DNA from 3 places in the Thauera mechernichensis genome. Region 1 is predicted to be linked to each of the others. Evidence: riboswitches for the same ligand, from Rfam matches in the RefSeq annotation. Region 1 holds a riboswitch; each other region holds the start of a gene.
The links. A riboswitch is a leader RNA that binds a small molecule or an ion and turns the genes downstream of it on or off. The one in region 1 is predicted to bind cobalamin.
Positions count from the first base shown of each region.

Region 2: another riboswitch for cobalamin. It lies ahead of bluB (5,6-dimethylbenzimidazole synthase); the one in region 1 lies ahead of cobO (cob(I)yrinic acid a,c-diamide adenosyltransferase).
Region 3: another riboswitch for cobalamin. It lies ahead of P7F68_RS02710 (GNAT family N-acetyltransferase); the one in region 1 lies ahead of cobO (cob(I)yrinic acid a,c-diamide adenosyltransferase).

Region 1 covers NZ_JARQZE010000005.1:126,050-131,979, forward strand. The annotation lists gene lysS (lysine--tRNA ligase) at 1-599, opposite strand, end outside; gene P7F68_RS09315 (methyl-accepting chemotaxis protein) at 873-2,660, shown strand; cobalamin riboswitch at 2,729-2,949, shown strand; gene cobO (cob(I)yrinic acid a,c-diamide adenosyltransferase) at 3,107-3,718, shown strand; gene cobW (cobalamin biosynthesis protein CobW) at 3,783-4,859, shown strand; gene cobN (cobaltochelatase subunit CobN) at 4,861-5,930, shown strand, end outside.
Region 2 covers NZ_JARQZE010000001.1:211,137-217,066, reverse strand. The annotation lists gene rlmB (23S rRNA (guanosine(2251)-2'-O)-methyltransferase RlmB) at 1-515, shown strand, start outside; gene nirD (nitrite reductase small subunit NirD) at 523-861, opposite strand; gene nirB (nitrite reductase large subunit NirB) at 882-3,413, opposite strand; cobalamin riboswitch at 3,850-4,042, shown strand; gene bluB (5,6-dimethylbenzimidazole synthase) at 4,092-4,859, shown strand; gene pqqA (pyrroloquinoline quinone precursor peptide PqqA) at 4,977-5,114, shown strand; gene pqqD (pyrroloquinoline quinone biosynthesis peptide chaperone PqqD) at 5,178-5,477, shown strand; gene pqqE (pyrroloquinoline quinone biosynthesis protein PqqE) at 5,446-5,930, shown strand, end outside.
Region 3 covers NZ_JARQZE010000001.1:569,189-575,118, forward strand. The annotation lists gene P7F68_RS02695 (class I SAM-dependent methyltransferase) at 341-1,174, shown strand; gene P7F68_RS02700 (MFS transporter) at 1,205-2,422, shown strand; gene prpF (2-methylaconitate cis-trans isomerase PrpF) at 2,464-3,660, shown strand; cobalamin riboswitch at 3,744-3,945, shown strand; gene P7F68_RS02710 (GNAT family N-acetyltransferase) at 4,103-4,666, shown strand; gene P7F68_RS02715 (ribonucleoside-diphosphate reductase subunit alpha) at 4,779-5,930, shown strand, end outside.

The DNA.
Region 1 (5,930 bases):
AGGAAGCCGTGGCCTGTCATGTAGTTGCGGATCGACTGCACCATGCGGCTGCGCGCCACGAAGGTGAAGCGCGACTGCTCGCTCATGATGAGGTCGACATAGCGTTGGCGGTACTTCTGCTCGACGTCGGTAAGGCCGTGGAACTTGTCCGGCAGCGGACGCAGGCTCTTGGTGAGCAGGCGGATCTCGCTGGCCTTGACCGACAGTTCGCCGGTCTTGGTCTTGAACACCGTGCCGACGCAGCCGACGATGTCGCCGATGTCCCAGGTCTTGAACTGTGCATACACGTCCTCGCCCACGCCGTCGCGCTGCACGTAGAGCTGGATGCGGCCCGACAGGTCCTGGATGGTGACGAAGCTCGCCTTGCCCATCACGCGCTTCAACATGATGCGGCCGGCCACCTTGACCTCGACCGGCATGGCTTCCAGCGCCTCGGCGTCTTTCTCGCCATACAGCTCGTCGAGCTTGCCGGCGGTGTTCTCGCGTGAGAAGTCGTTGGGGAAGGCACGGCCGCTCTGGCGCCAGGCAGCGAGTTTCTCGCGACGCTCGGCGATCAGGTGGTTTTCGTCCTGCGGCGGGGTGTTCGTCTGGTCGGACATGGTGTGGATTCGGGTCGGATGGAAATTCGTGGGCGCCGGCGCGGTGCCTGCGGCAAAGGCGTGATTGTCGCAGGCGGAGGGGGGGCAGGGCAATTGCGGCAGGGCAGCGCTGCCATCCCCTTCTGCCAGAGGGAGGGGGCAACCGCGGGGTGACGGCGGCGCGGCAATGGGGCGTGCATTGTTTCTCGGAAATATTTCGCGAACCGCCCTAAAGTGCGTGCTCTGCACTCCGATAGTGGTATCACCGATCCTATTCGTCCCAGGAACCAGGAAATGAGCAGTTTCCGCGAGCTATACGAATCCGTCGAAAAGACGTTCTGGAACTCTCTGACCAAGAAGCTCAGCAGCTTCCTGTTGCTGCCGCTGCTGAACATCTGCTATCTCGTCCTGTTCTGGTGGCAGTCGGCCGAGATCGAGCGTCTCATTGCACGAGGGCCCGAGGCAGCGGCCGGCATTACGGCGATGCTGGACAAGGGCTTCGTCATTGCGGTCTTCCTGAGCGCCCTTGCGCTGGTGATGACGGTCGGACACATCCTCTACATGCGCCACCTGATCGTGCGTCCGGTGCGCGCCATCTGTGGCGTGTTCGAAGAGATCGCGCGCGGCGAAGGTGACTTCTCGCGCAACCTGCCGGTGAGCAGTCATGACGAACTCCGCGACCTGGCCCTCGGTTACAACCGCTTTGCCGACCGCATGCGCGAGATCATCGGCGAAGTGCGGAACATGAGCGTCAAGATTGCGCGCGAGGCCGTGCAGGTCAAGCTGCGCATCGAGGAGTCGGCCGCAGGCGCGCGCGAGCAGGAGCGCATGACCACTCAGGTTTTCGAAACCAGCACCGCCTCCACGGCGGCGATTGATGACGTCTCCCACAGTGCGCACCAGATCACCGACTCGACCAACGCCAACCTTGCCATTGCGCGTGATTCGCTGGTCGAGATGCAGGAGATTGCGGGCAAGATCAACACCGTCAGCGACAAGGTGCTCAGGTTCAACACCACGGTGGACGACCTGTCCACGCGTTCGGAGAGTGTCAAGCAGATCGCCGTGCTGATTCGCGAGATCGCAGACCAGACCAATCTGCTGGCGCTCAATGCCGCGATCGAGGCAGCGCGTGCCGGCGAGGCGGGGCGTGGCTTTGCCGTGGTCGCGGACGAGGTGCGCAAGCTGGCCGAGCGCGTCAACAAGGCCACCGAGGAGATCGTAGGCAACATCAATGGCATGCTGGGCCTGGTGGCGAACACCCGCAGCGAGAACGAGATCATCAATGTCGACGTGCAGGATACGCGGACGGTGGTCGAGCGCTCTGCGCGTCAGTTCGAGCACATGGTCGGCGAGTTCGAAGCCACAGGACAGCAGCTGAGCCAGATCGCCAGCGCGATGGAGTCGTTGAGCAGCACCAATGCCCGCGTGCACGAGAGTGTCACCGCCATCAACCAGCTGTCGGCCAAGGTTGGCGAGCAGATGCAGGACAGCGAGCAGCGAACGGTCGGGCTGACCAAGGCGACCGAGGCGGTACAGGAACTGGTGTCGCGCTTCAAGATCGGCCGCGGGACCTTTGACCAGGTGGTCGACCAGACCCGCATCTTCCGCGACCGCATCCAGGAACAGCTCGAGCAGATGGCGGCCAACCACGTCGATGTCTTCGATCGTCGCTATACGCCGATGGCCGGCACCAACCCGCCCAAGTTCAAGGTGAGCTGGGGCGAGGAGTTCACCCGCCGCTGCCAGGCCATCCTCGACGGCAGCCTCAATGCCGCGCAAGGCGCAGCGTTTGCCGTGGCGGTCAATACCGACAGCTACCTGTCGACCCACAACAGCAAGTTTTCCAAGCCGTTGACCGGCAATTACGAGGCCGATCTGGTCGGCAACCGTACCTGCCGCAAGTTCGACCGCCCACCCGAACTGCGCGCGGCGCGCAATACCGAGTCGATGTTGTTGCAGACCTATCTGCGTGACACCGGCGAGGTGCTGTGCGACATCGCCATGCCGATCATGGTGGGTGGCCGGCACTGGGGCAATGTGCGGGTCGGTGTGCCTGCCGAATCCCTCATCGCCGACTGAACTGAATACCCGCATGGGGCATGCCGGCAGCAAGACGGCTTGCCCTGTGGGACTGCGGCGGCGTATAGTCCGCCCCGTATCGAACGGGAGCGCCTGGATGAGTCCTCATCCGGGTGTGAAACGGGAAGTCCGGTGAAGCGAGGCCATAGGCCCGCCATTCCGGCGCAGCCCCCGCTGCTGTAAGCCTGACGGTGCCATCAATCAATGCCACTGGAGCACACTGCTCCGGGAAGGCGATGGCAACCGGACGAAGGTGAGCCAGAAGACCGACCCGCTCGATCAGACAGGTAAGTGCCCCGGGGTGCGGGCAAATGCCGACTGCTTGAGCGGATCCCTGATCCGCCCGCGTCCTGCCCGATCCGAGTCTCTGCGGTATCGCACGCGTTCATGCTGTCGCCATTGTTCCGCCCTCCGCTTACACCTTGGAAGACTTGGAGCGCGGAACGATGGATGAGAACAGGAAGCACAGCCACAACGAACGCATGCAGCGCAAGAAGGAGGTGGTCGATGCGGCCATCGAGCGCGCGCAGGAAGAACGCGGCATCGTCATCCTGATCACCGGCAACGGCAAGGGCAAGACGACCTCCGCCTTCGGCACCCTCTATCGTGCACTCGGCCATGGCCAGCAAGCGGGCGTGGTGCAGTTCATCAAGGGCACCCATGCTACCGGCGAGGTGGCCTTCCTGCAGCGCAACCCGGGCGCCTGCGCCGTGCGCTACCACGCGATGGCCACCGGCTTCACCTGGAACACGCAGAACTGGGACGCCGACAAGCGCGCCGCCGACGAAGCCTGGGCGCAGGCCGTCGCCATGCTCGCCGACCCGGCGCTGAGCCTCGTCGTGCTCGACGAACTCACCTACATGCTCAAGTACAACTACCTCGACACCGAACAGGTGCTCGCCGCGGTGCGCGCCCGCCCGCCGAAGCAGACCGTGATCATTACCGGTCGCGCAGCCAAGCCCGAACTCGTCGACCTGGCCGACACGGTCAGCGAGATCGCCGACCGCAAGCACGCCTTCAAGGCCGGGGTGAAGGCCCAGGCCGGCATCGACTTCTGAGCGCCTGGCGCTTGCCTGCCGCACACATCCTGCGATCACACCCTCGCGCCTCCGGAGCATCCCGATGAGCATTCGCCCCAAGATCCCCGCCACCATCGTCACCGGCTTCCTCGGCAGCGGCAAGACGACCCTGCTGCGCCACATCCTCGCCCATGCGGGCGGGCGGCGAATCGCCGTCATCGTCAACGAGTTCGGTGAGCTCGGCATCGACGGTGAGATCCTGCGCGGCTGCGGCATCGGCTGCGAGGATGAGGGGGGCGAGCGTGCTGGCCAGCTCTATGAGCTGGCCAACGGTTGCCTGTGCTGCACCGTTCAGGAGGAGTTCTACCCGGTGATGCGCGAGCTCATCGCACGCCGCGACGACATCGACCACATCCTCATCGAGACCTCCGGCCTCGCCCTGCCCAAGCCGCTGGTGCAGGCCTTCAACTGGCCCGAGATCCGCAACGCCTGCACCGTGGACGCGGTGATCACCGTTGTGGACGTGCCCGCCGCCGCGGCCGGCCAGTTCGCGGCCAACCCGCAGGCCGTGGACGTGCAGCGCCGAGCCGACCCCAACCTCGACCACGAGTCGCCGCTGCACGAGCTCTTCGAGGACCAGCTGTCGGCAGCCGATCTGGTGATCCTGTCCAAGACCGATCTTGCCGACGAGACGGCACGCGCTACCGTCGAGGCCCTGGTACGCGAGGAACTGCCGCCCGCAGTGAAGGTGGTCGCGAGCGAGCACGGGCGTATCGACCTCGACCTCGTCCTTGGCCTGGGCGCTGCCGCCGAGGACAACATCCACCTGCGTGCGAGCCACCACGACCATGAAGAGGGCGAAGCCCACGACCACGACCACGACGCCTTCCAGTCGGTCTCGGTCGAGCTGCCCGCGGTCGATCGCGAGCGCCTGCTTGCCATCCTCCATGATCTGGTTCAGGCCCACACCATCTACCGCATCAAGGGCTTCGTGGCCCTGCCGGGCAAGCCGATGCGCCTGGTCGTGCATGGCGTCGGCCGGCGCTTCGACAGCTACTTCGACCGGCGCTGGCTGGCGGACGAGACGCCGCGTACCCGCCTGGTGCTGATCGGCGAGGACCTCGACGCCAGCGCGCTGGCGGCTGCGCTCGCCGTTGCCGAAGCGGTCGAGACCGCCTGACATGCACCTGCTGGCGGCACAGGCCGGAGGCTTCGTGGAGGACGACGCGGTGGTCACGCGCATCGCGCAGGACCCGGCTGACATCGTCATCCTCAGCGCTGCCGACACAACCCTGGCCCTGCTCGCCGCGGCCTGCCCCGGGGAGGGGTTCCCGAGCGTGCGCCTGGCCAACCTCCTGCATCTGCGTCAGCCTGCGTCGGTGGACCTCTACCTCGACGAGGTGCTGCAGCACGCGCGGGTGGTCGTCATCGACCATCTCGGCGGTGAGAGCTACTGGCCCTACGGCACCGAGCAGGTTGGCCAGGTGTGCCGGGCACATGGCATCGCGTTGGTGATGTTCTCGGGCGATGCGACCGAGGACACCAACCTGCTCATGAAGGGCAGTGTCGACGTCGAGCTTGCACGCACGCTATGGCGCTACCTGCGCGAGGGCGGGCCGGCGAATGCGCGCAATTTCTATCGTTTCATCGGTGCGCAGTTCTTTGGCCTGGATGATGTGCCCGAACCGCCGCGCCCCTTGCCCGCGGTGGCGGTCTTCCATCCTGCGCACGATCTCGGGGCGCTCGCGCACTGGCAGGCCGACTGGGAGGACGGTGCTCCCTGCGTGCCCGTGCTGTTCTACCGTGCCCATCTGCAGGCCGGCAATACCGCCGCCTTCGCCGCCTTGTGCGCCGCCTTGCAGGCGCGCGGCATGAATCCGCTGCCGCTCGCCGTAACCTCGCTCAAGGATCCGCAGTGCATCGACAGCCTGCGTGCGCTGGCGACCGAGCAGGGCGCAGCGCTCATCCTCAACACCACCGCGTTCTCGCGCGCCGCGCTCGATGAGCCCGGCGACCATGCGCTTGCGGGCGACGTGCCGGTACTGCAATTGGTGCTCTCCGGCGGCAACGAGGCACTATGGCGCGCCGACCCCCACGGGCTGGCGCCGCGCGACATCGCCATGCACATCGCCATGCCCGAGGTCGACGGCCGCATCATCACGCGTGCGGTGAGCTTCAAGGGGCTCGACCACCGCTGCGAGGCGACGCAGAGCGACGTCGTGCAGTACCGCCCCGAGCCCGGGCGCATGGA
Region 2 (5,930 bases), on a different contig from region 1:
CCAAGGTGGACGCCACCCGGCGCGACATCAAGCTCGCCGACGTGCTCGACAGCCTGGAGGAGAACGCGCTCATCCTGGTGCTCGACGGTGTGCAGGACCCGCATAACCTCGGCGCCTGCCTGCGCGTGGCCGATGCTGCCGGGGCGCATGCGGTGGTGGCGCCCAAGGATCGCGCGGTGGGGCTGAACGCCACCGCGGTCAAGGTCGCCAGCGGTGCGGCCGACACCGTTCCCTACATCACCGTCACCAACCTCGCGCGTGCCCTGCGCGAGATGCAGGAGGCCGGCGTGTGGGTGGTCGGTGCCGCCGGCGAGGCCGACAAGACGCTCTACGACATCGACCAGAAGGTGCCGGTCGCCTGGGTGCTCGGCGCCGAAGGCGACGGCCTGCGCCGGCTCACCCGCGACACCTGCGACGAGCTCGCGCGCATCCCGATGCATGGCAGCGTCGAGAGCCTGAACGTCTCGGTGGCGAGCGGCATCTGTCTGTTCGAGGCCCGCCGCCAGCGCGGCTGAGGCCGCGTCAGGCGAGCGCGACCCACACCTCGTCGCCGCGCACCCTGACGTGGTGCGCGCGCACCGAGTGCTCGGGGGCCTCCAGGCATTCGCCGGTGCGCAGGTCGAAGTGGTTCTTGTACAGCGGCGAGGCGACGACGATGTGCTCGCCGAGGTTGCCGACCAGGCCGCGCGACAGCACGCTCGCGCCCGAGCGTGGGTCGATGTTGTCGATGGCATGGACGCCGCTGTCGCCGATGCGGAAAACGGCGACGTGGCGCTCATCGACGAGCGCGCACACGCCGGTGCCGGGCAGGATGTCGCCGAGCTTGCACACGGCGGTCCAGTTCAGTTCTTCGCTGCTCATGGGGGCTGTCCTCGCGGGGCTCATGCTTCCACCTCGGCGTTCTCGATTGCGGGGCGTTCCTCGGCGCGCGCCGGGCGGATCTGTCCGCGCTCCTCGACGAAGACGATGCGCTGATCGGCACGCGGATCGTTGACGAAGGTGCGGAAGCGCTTGCGAACAGCCGGGTCGGTGATCGCCGTCTTCCATTCGCACTGGTAGGTGTCGACCACGTGCTGCATCTGGCGCTCGAGCTCGTCGCCGATGCCCAGCGAGTCGTCGATCAGTACGGCCTTCAGGTAGTCGAGGCCACCCTCCAGGTTGTCGCGCCAGGTACTGGTGCGCTGCAGGCGGTCGGCCGTGCGCACGTAGAACATCAGGAAGCGGTCGATCAGGCGCACCAGGGCGGCCTTGTCGAGGTCGGAGGCGATCAGCTCGGCATGGCGCGGCTTCATGCCGCCGTTGCCGCACACGTAGAGGTTCCAGCCGCGCTCGGTGGCGATGATGCCGACGTCCTTGCCCTGGGCCTCGGCGCATTCGCGCGTGCAGCCCGAGACGCCGAACTTGATCTTGTGCGGTGCGCGCAGTCCCTTGTAGCGGTTCTCCAGTTCGATCGCCAGCCCCACGGAGTCATCCACGCCGTAGCGGCACCAGGTGCTGCCGACGCAGCTTTTCACCGTGCGCAGCGACTTGCCGTAGGCATGGCCGGACTCGAAGCCGGCGGCGATCAGTTCTTCCCAGATCGCCGGCAGCTGCTCGACGCGGGCGCCGAACAGATCCACCCGCTGGCCGCCGGTGATCTTGGTGTACAGGCCGTACTTCTTCGCCACCTGGCCGACTGCGATCAGCCCCTCCGGCGTGACCTCGCCACCGGGCATGCGCGGCACCACCGAATAGGTACCGTCCTTCTGGATGTTGCCGAGGAAGTAGTCGTTGCTGTCCTGCAGGCTGGCAAGCTCGCCCTTGAGCACGAAGTCGTTCCAGCACGAGGCGAAGATCGACGCCGCCGTCGGTTTGCAGATGTCGCAGCCCAGGCCCTGGCCGTGGCGCGCGAGCAGGTCCTCGAAACTCCTGATTTCGCCGACGCGGATCAGGTGGTAGAGCTCCTGGCGCGAGTAGGGGAAGTGCTCGCACAGGTGGTTGTTCACCGACAGGCCGAGGCGGGCCATCTCGGCCTTCATGACCTGGGTGACCAGTGGCACGCAGCCACCACAGGTGGCGCCGGCCTTGGTGCAGGCCTTGATCTCGCCGATGGTGGTTGCGCCTTCGCCGACCGCCGCGCAGATCTGGCCCTTGCTCACGTTGTTGCAGGAGCAGATCTGCGCGCTGTCGGGCAGGGCGTCGGCGCCGAGACCGGGTTTGGCCTTGCCGTCGCTGGCGGGCAGGATCAGAAACTCGGGGTCGGCCGGCAGCGCGATGCTGTTCAGTGCCATCTGCAGCAAGGTGCCGTACTCGTCGGCGTTGCCGACCAGCACTGCGCCGAGCAGGTGCTTGCCGTCGGCGCTGACGACGATCTTCTTGTAGACCTGCTTGCATTCGTCGGCGTAACGGAAGCTGCGGCAGCCCGGCGTCCTGCCGTGGGCGTCGCCGATGCTGGCCACATCCACGCCCATCAGCTTGAGCTTGGTGCTCATGTCCGCACCGCCGAAGGCGGCCTGGGCGTCACCTGCCAGCTGGCGGGCGGCGATGCGCGCCATCTCGTAGCCCGGGGCCACCAGGCCGAAGGTCTGGTCGCGCCAGGCCGCGCACTCGCCGATGGCGAGGATCGCCGCATCGCTGGTGCGGCAGTGGTCGTCGATCGCGATGCCGCCACGGGCGCCGACGGCCAGTGCGTTCTGGCGCGCGAGCTCGTCGCGCGGACGGATGCCGGCGGAGAACACGATCATGTCGGTCTCCAGGTGGGTACCGTCGGCAAACACCATGCGGTGGCGGGCGCTGCGGCCGTCGGTGATCTCGACCGTGTTGCGCTCGGTGTGCACCTGCACGCCCAGGGCCTCGATCTTGTTGCGCAGGATGCGGCCGCCTTCGTCGTCCACCTGCACCGCCATCAGGCGGGGCGCGAATTCGACGACGTGGGTCTCGAGGCCGAGGTCGCGCAGCGCCTTGGCGCACTCCAGGCCGAGCAGGCCGCCGCCCACCACGACGCCCTTGCGCGAGATCGCGCCAGCCGCCTTCATCGCCTCGAGGTCCTCGATGGTGCGATAGACGAAGCACTGGTCGCGCTCGCTGCCCTTGACCGGTGGCACGAAGGGATAGGACCCCGTGGCCAGCACCAGCTTGTCGTAGGGCAGGGTGACGCCGTCCTGCGTCGTCACCGTGCGTGCGCGGCGGTCGATCGCCGCCGCGCGGCTGCCCAGCCGAAGCGTGAAGCCTGCCTCGGCGAAGAAGCCGGGGGCGACCAGCGAGAGGTCTTCCGCCGTCTTGCCGGCGAAGAATTCGGAGAGGTGCACACGGTCGTAGGCGACCCGCGGCTCCTCGCACAGTACGGTGACTTCCGCACCGGGGATCTGCAGTTGCCGGAGTTCCTCGAGGAACTTGTGGCCGACCATGCCATGGCCAACGAGAACGATCTTCATGCTGGTATCACTCATTCGGCCCCGCGTTGGGCCTGGCGATACCTGGGCACGGGGTGAGTCCGGCTCAAGCATGACGGCCTCCGCGGGACGCGGTTCGACATCGGATGGAAATGGCCGACGACATACGTATTCGTATCCGCCGGCCCCCACCTGCGTTGGCGGAGGCAAGCCCTGTTCGCATCCTTGCGTGCTGGGCTGGTTTGCATTAAGCACGGACCGTGCCATGCACTTCAACGCCTTGAAAGCCCCGGATTGACTGGATCTGCCGCGATGGCAGATGCGCCGGGCGCACTGTGTTGGTGCGCCTGTCACCAAGCTGGTGCACCGTGCCGGGCGGCGAAGGGGGGAGTGAAGGGTGGAGTGAAGGGGCAGGCTCAATACCGCGGCACGAGCCAGCGCACAGGTGTCGCGAGATGGCGGGCATGTGGCTAGAATCTGGCCCTCTCGACTTCGAGGTGCCCGCGCTTTGCGCGGGAGAATCGGGAAGGCGGTGCCAATCCGCCGCGCGCCCAGCGCCGTGAAGGGGATTGTCCGGGCAAGGTTCGCCCAGCCACTGGTCGTCAGGATCGGGAAGGCGTCCGGACGAGATGATCCGCAGCCGGAAGACCGGCCTCGAAGTGTTTCCTGCAGCCGTCTGGTCGGCGGCTGCCCACTGCTCGTCGACAAGGGGACTACTTCATGAGCAGCCAGACCCAGGTGCATTGCGCACCGCCGCAGGACACCCGTTTCCAGGCCAACCCTCGGTTCAGCAGCGCCGAGCGCGACGCGGTGTATCGCGCCATCCACACCCGCCGTGACGTACGCGGCGAGTTCCTCCCTGACCCGATCCCGGACGATGTGCTGGCGCGCGTGCTCACGGCCGCCCATCACGCGCCCTCGGTGGGCTTCATGCAGCCGTGGGATTTCATCGTCGTGCGCGCGCGCGCGGTGCGCGCGAAGATCCATGCCGATTTCCTCGCCGCCCATGCCGAGGCCGAGCAGATGTTCGAGGAGGGCAAGCGCGCCACCTACCGCAATCTCAAGCTCGAGGGCATCCTCGAGTCGCCGGTCAATATCTGCATCACCTGCGATCGCAGCCGTCACGGCCCGGTGGTGATCGGCCGCACCCACATCGGCGCCATGGACGTCTACAGCGCCGTGTGTGCAGTGCAGAACCTGTGGCTCGCGGCACGGGCCGAGAACCTCGGCGTAGGCTGGGTGAGCATCCTGCACCCGCCGGCGCTGCGTGAGGCACTCGGCATTCCGCCCGAGATCGTGCCCATCGCCTACCTGTGCATCGGCTACGTCCGCGACTTCCATGCCCGCCCCGAACTGGAGGCGGCCGGCTGGCTCAGGCGCGTGCCCTTGCCCGAACTGCTGCATTTCGATGGCTGGCAGGGCAGGGCAGATGCCGCGGGTGAGCGCTTGGTCGAGGCGATTGACCAGGTCGTGCCGATTCTGCGTTGATCTGCATCAAAACCGGCGCCAGTGGCGGAAGAATCATGATATTCGCCAGTTCGCGCTGGTGATCGCGTCGATGGCGGGGTCGCGATCCTGCGGATCCCGCCGGCTGCTGTCACCGGGATGATGGCCCCTGAGCCGGCAAACAAGCCGGTTCAGCCACCATCATTCAAGAGGAGACACATCATGCAGTGGACCGACCCCGCTTATTGCGACATCCGTCTCGGCTTCGAAGTCACCGCCTACGTCTACGTACGCTGAAAGTCCGGCCGCCCGGCCTGCCTGCGGGCGGCCGGCCGGCGCCTGCCCGGAGCGGATGCCCGCATGAACGACTCAGCCGTCAGCCCGCCTGCCGCGGGCGAGCGCTACGCGCTCAACCCGATGTATCTCTTCCGCTGGGAGCCCACTCAGGACGCCCATGTCCTGCTCTACCCGGAAGGCATCGTCAAGCTCAACCAGACCGCCGGCGACATCATCGAGCGCTGCGACGGCAAACACACCGTCGCCGAAGTCGTCGCCGAGCTGCAGCAGCGCTACCCGGGCGACGAGGAACGCGTGGCCGAGGGCGTCTACAAATTCCTGGAGGTGTTCCGTGCCAAAGGATGGATCCGTCGTCAGGCTTGATGGGCAGGGCAAGCCCCTGTGGCTGGTGCTCGAGCTCACCTACCGCTGTCCGCTGAAGTGTCCGTGGTGCAGCAATCCGGTCGATTACGCCCGCGACGAGACCGCAGAGCTGTCCACCGCCGAGTGGAAGCGCGTGCTGCGCGAAGGCCGCGAACTGGGCGCGCTGCAGCTCGGTTTTACCGGTGGCGAGCCCCTGCTGCGCGACGACCTCGAGGAACTGGTCGCCGATGCGCGCGCACTGGGCTACTACACCAACCTGATCACCTCGGGTGTCGGCCTGAGCGAGGCGCGCCTCAGCGCGCTCAAGGCCGCCGGCCTCAACCAGATCCAGCTTTCGCTGCAGTCGAGCGAGCGCGAACTCACCGACACCCTGGTTGGTGCGCGGGCGCACGACCTCAAGGTGAAGGTCGCGCACATGATCAAGGCGCATGGCTTCCCGATGGTGCTCAATGT
Region 3 (5,930 bases), on a different contig from region 1:
ATCAGGCGGCGCGCTGGTTTGCGGCAATTCGCCGGCAGAACAGGCGGCGAGCAGCAAGGCTGCGCACAGCATACAGATCACCTGCGTCCAGGCCCGCCAAAGGAGTGCCACTGCCGGGCGAGCCTGTCGGCCGTCCGGACGCTTGCCGGGCACTATGGACAACGGCTCCTTCGCTTGCCATGTCGACATGGATCAATCCTCTCGTGGCTCCTGTTTCAATCTAGGCCAGGATGCCGCCCCGCGCGAGGCCATCGCCCCCGAAGCCGGCAGTTGCTGCAGCCGGGCACGGTTCGCCGTACACTTGCGAACCCAAGCCCATGCCGAGCCGCGCGCCTGCCCCATGACATCAGAACACCCCGAAATCCGCCCCGGGCAGTCGATCGAGCTGCTCAAGCAGCTCCACATCCTGACCCGCGACGGCAAGCTCAACCAGGACAGCCGGCGCAAGCTCAAGCAGGTCTACCACCTCTACCAGTTCATCGAGCCACTGCTGGCCGAGGCACTCGCTGCGCGCGCTGACATCCAGCTCGTCGACCACGGTGCAGGCAAGTCCTACCTCGGCTTCATCCTGTACGACCTGTTCTTCCGCCACCAGGCGCCTGCAGGCCGCATCCATGGCATCGAAACGCGCGAGGAACTGGTGATGAGCTCGCGCCGGCTCGCCGACAAGCTCGGCTTCTCCGCCGGCATGCGCTTCCAGCACCTGAGCGTGGCCGACTCGATCAGCTCCGAGCGACTGCCCGCGCACATCGATGTGGTGACCGCTCTGCACGCCTGCAACACCGCGACCGACGACGCCATCCACTTCGCACTCGCCCGCCAGGCCCGCTTCATCGTGCTGGTGCCCTGCTGCCAGGCCGAAGTCGCCGCCGCCCTGCGCCGCAACAAGCAACAGGCATTGGCGCAACCGATCGCCGAGCTGTGGCGCCACCCGATCCACACCCGCGAATTCGGCAGCCATGTCACCAACGTGCTGCGCTGCCTGCAGCTGGAGTCGCATGGCTACCAGGTGAGCGTGACCGAACTCGTCGGCTGGGAACACTCGATGAAGAACGAGCTGATCATCGCCAGCCAGAAGGGCGCACCGCGCCGCCAGGCCGCCGAGCGGCTGCGGGTGCTGCTCGAAACGCTTGGCCTGCAAGAGCTCGCGCCACGATTCTTCACTGGCGCCTAAACCCCGCCCCTCCTCTCCGCCCGACCCGCCATGTTCCGCTCCCTGCGCTCGCCCGACGTCCTGATCACCACGCTGGCCGCGGCCGGTATCCTCATGATCACCATGGGCACGCGCCAGTCGCTCGGCCTGTTCGTGAGCCCGATCAACAGCGCCACCGGCCTGGGGATCGCAGCCATCAGCCTGGCGATGGCCATCGGCCAGCTCACCTGGGGCGCCATCCAGCCCCTGGCGGGGGCAGTGGCCGACCGCCATGGGCCGCGCCCGGTGCTGCTCGCCGCAATCGTGCTGCTTGCCTTGGGCACGGCGGCGATTCCCATGGTGGACTCGGCCTTCGGCCTCACCATCGCGATGGGTCTGGTGATGCAACTCGGCGCGGGTGCGGCGAGCTTTTCGGTGCTGATCGGCGCCGCAGCCCAGCGCCTGCCGGCCGAGGCGCGCGGCTCGGCCTCCGGGGTCATCAACGCAGGCGGCTCCTTCGGCCAGTTCGTGTTCGCACCGCTGCTGCAAAAGCTGATCCAGACCTTCGGCTGGATCAACGCACTGTGGGCAATGGCGCTCATGAGCCTGGCCGCGCTGCCGCTGGTCGGCAAGCTCACCCGCGCGGCGCCGCGCGCGGAACAGCACGCCGACGACCAGGGTATCGGGCGTGCGATCGGAGACGCGATGCGCGACCGCAGCTACCTGCTGCTGCACCTGGGCTTCTTCACCTGCGGCTTCCACATCGCCTTCCTCGTTACCCACCTGCCGGGCGAGGTGGACCTGTGCGGCCTGCCGCCTGCGGTAGCGAGCTGGTCTCTGGCCATCATCGGCCTGGCCAACATCTTCGGCAGCCTCTACGCCGGCGCCTGCGTATCGCGCTACCGCAGCAAGTACGTGCTGGCGGCCATGTACGGCTCGCGCGTGCTGCTGATCGCGTGGTACCTGGCGATGCCGTCCGCGCCCTGGGTGTTCTACGTATTCGCCGCCGGCCTCGGCTTCACCTGGCTGGCCACTGTGCCACCCACGGCCACGCTGGTGGGCAAGCTGTTCGGCGTGCGCTACCTCGGCACCCTGTTCGGCCTCACCCTGCTGTCGCACCAGGTGGGTGCCTTCTTCGGCGCCTGGCTGGGCGGGCTGGCCCTGGTGGAGTTCGGCGACTACCGCTGGATGTGGTACGCCGACATGGCGCTCGCCGCGCTCGCCGCGGTCATCAACCTGCCGATCCGCGAAGCCCGTATCGCGCAGCCGGCGGCGGGTGCTGCGGGCTGACGCGGCGGCCCGGCTACGACGGCCGAACAGGAGCGTTCGATATGCCCCAAGCAGCGCAGATCAGGATCCCCGCCACCTACATGCGCGGCGGCACCAGCAAGGGCGTGTTCTTCCGCCTGCAGGACCTGCCCGAGCGCTGTAAGGAGCCAGGCGAGGCGCGCGACCGCCTGTTCCTGCGCATCATCGGCAGCCCCGACCCCTATGCCGCTCACATCGACGGCATGGGGGGCGCCACCTCCAGCACCAGCAAGTGCGTGATCCTGGCGAAGAGCAGCCGCCCCGACCACGACGTGGATTACCTCTACGGCCAGGTCGCGATCGACAAGGCGCTCGTGGACTGGTCGGGCAACTGCGGCAACCTGTCCACCGCCGCCGGCGCCTTCGCCCTCCACGCCGGCCTGGTCGACCCGGCACGCGTGCCGCGGAACGGCGTGTGCGCGGTACGCATCTGGCAGGCCAACATTGGCAAGACCATCATCGCCCATGTCCCGGTCACCGACGGTCAGGTGCAGGAGACCGGTGACTTCGAACTGGACGGCGTGACCTTCCCGGCAGCCGAGATCGTGCTGGAGTTCCTTGACCCGTCCGAGGACGGCGCTGGCGAGAACGGGGGCGGGTCGATGTTCCCCACCGGCAATCTGGTCGACGAGCTCGAGGTGCCCGACGTCGGCAGCCTGAAGGCGACGCTGATCAGCGCCGGCATCCCCACGGTGTTCGTCAACGCCGAGGATATCGGCTACCGGGGCACCGAGCTGCGCGAAGACATCAACGGCAATCCGGAAGCGCTCGCACGCCTCGAGAAGATCCGGGTGGCCGGCGCGCTGCGCATGGGCCTGATCAAGACCCCTGAAGAGGCCGCCACCCGCCAGCACACGCCAAAGATCGCGTTTGTTGCCCCACCCAGGGACTACCTCGCCGCCAGCGGCAAGGCGATACGGGCCGGGGACGTCGACCTGCTCGTACGCGCGCTGTCGATGGGCAAGCTGCACCACGCCATGATGGGTACCGCCGCAGTGGCCATCGGCACCGCTGCGGCCGTTCCCGGTACGCTGGTCAATCTCGCCGCCGGTGGCGGTGAGCGCGATTCGGTCCGCTTCGGCCACCCCTCAGGCACCCTGCGCGTAGGCGCCCAGGCGCGGCTGGTCGATGGCGAGTGGCAGGTCTCCAGGGCCGTCATGAGCCGCACGGCCCGCGTGCTGATGGAAGGCGCGGTGCGCGTGCCCGGCGACGCTTTCTGACGCGACAAACAACATTTAGTAGAGCAGAACGTAACGAGCACTATATACAGGCCGGCAACTTGACACCCCCCGGGCATCCAATTAGAGTCCTCGACGCTTATGGTTCCCCCGCAAGGGGGATTAAAAGGGAATCCGGTGCCGCGCCCCGCGCGCTCAACCCGGAGCTGCCCCCGCAACTGTAATCGGCGAGTCCTGCGCCCTCTCTGCCACTGGAATCTTTCCGGGAAGGCTGGCGCAAGGCGATGACCCGTGAGCCAGGAGACCTGCCATGCACATCACCTTCAACAGTTTGGGGCGGGGTGTCCCTGACAAGAGGCATGGCTCACACCATTTCACTTGCTCGTTTTCCTGACGGCTCGAGTGCAGCGCACGGCGCGTCCGTGCGCATGGCGCCGCACGCCTGTCCGTCGGAGATCCGCCCTGCCCGCACCGGATCTCCGCCATGCCTGCTCCTGCCCGCTCCGCCCAGCAGCTGAAGCCACTCGCCGCCGACCTGCCGGCCACGGCCTTGCGCCCGATGCACCGCTTCGCCGTGCCCGACGCACCACGCATCCTCGCGCACTTGCTCGGCCTCGACGCGGAAGACCGCATGCTGCGCTTCAGCCACGGCATCCGCGACGAGGGTATCGCGGCCTATGTCAGCACACTCGACTTCGCCGGCGACCATATCCATGGCCTGTGCACCGCACAAGGTGCCGTCATCGCCCTCGCACATGCCGGCGTGCGTGACGGAGCCCTCGACTTCGGTCTCAGCGTCAGCCCTGACTACCGCATGCGAGGCCTCGGGCGCGCGCTGTTCGGCCATGTGATTGCGCTGGCCCGCACCCTGCCGGCATCTCGGATCATCTGTCACAGCATCAGCCCGGCCGTTCTGCATATGGCTGCGGCCACCGGCTTCCGCAGGCCCGGCGGCATCCTCGATGCGCCCCTGACGCTGGACCTGCCTGCCAACGGCCGGCCTCTGGCCGCAGTTGCGGCCCAGCCGCAACGCCGCACCGCAGCGTGAGGCGGCAAGTACCGGCCACTCACCCGCAAGCCTCGCCTTTCAGCCACCGGCTGCCATTCGCACTTACTCACAAGAGGACCCCACTGTGGACCGACTTCCCTCCGTGGCACTGATGGACTCAGTGCAGCTCAACGCCTTCCAGGTCATCCGCCGCAACGGCACCGTCGTCGCCTTCGACCCCAACAAGATCACCGTCGCCATGACCAAGGCTTTCCTCGCCGTCGAGGGCCGCCAGGGCGCCGCCTCCTCGCGCGTACGCGACATCGTTGCGCGCCTCACCGACACGGTCGTGGGCGCGCTGACACGCCGCCTGCCCGACGGCGGCATGCTGCACATCGAAGACATCCAGGACCAGGTCGAACTGGCCCTGATGCGCTCGGGCGAGCACGACGTCGCCCGCGCCTATGTGCTCTACCGCGAGCGTCGTGCCGCCGAGCGCGCCGCCGAGCAAGGCGCGCACGCGCAAACCCACGGTGCACTCGCCGTGCTGCACGTCGTCGACGGCGAAGCGCGCCGCCCACTCGACCGCGGCGCCCTGCTCGCCGCTTGCCGCGAAGCCTGCGCGGGGCTGGACGGCGTGTCCGCCGACACCGTGCTCGAGCACGCCTTGCACAACCTCTACGACGGCGTACCGATCGCAGCCGTGCGCCAGGCGCTGGTGCTGGCGGCACGCACACTGACCGAACGCGAGCCGGATTACGGCCGCGTCGCCGCCCGCCTTCTGCTGGCGACCATCCGCGTGGAGGTGCTCGGGCATGAGGCCTCCCAGGCCGACATGGCCGATCCCGAACTCGGCTATGCCGCCTGCCTGCCGACCCTCATTCGCCGCGGCATCGATGCCGAACTGCTCGACCCGCGCCTGGCCGACTTCGACCTTGCGCGCCTCGCAGCTGCGCTGCGCCCCGAGCGCGACCTGCAGTTCGACTACCTTGGCCTGCAGACGCTGTACGACCGCTACTTCCTGCACGTCAGCGAGCGCCGTATCGAACTGCCGCAGACCTTCTTCATGCGCGTGGCGATGGGTCTCGCGATCAACGAGATCGACCGCGAGGCGCAGGCCATTGCGTTCTATGAGCTGCTGTCGAGCTTCGATTTCATGAGCAGCACGCCGACGCTGTTCAACAGCGGCACCCGGCATTCGCAACTGTCATCGTGCTACCTGACGACGGTGGCCGACAGCCTGGAAGACATCTACCAGTCGATCAAGGAGAACGCCCTGCTGCAGAAGTTCGCAGGTGGCCTGGGCAACGACTGGACGGCCGTG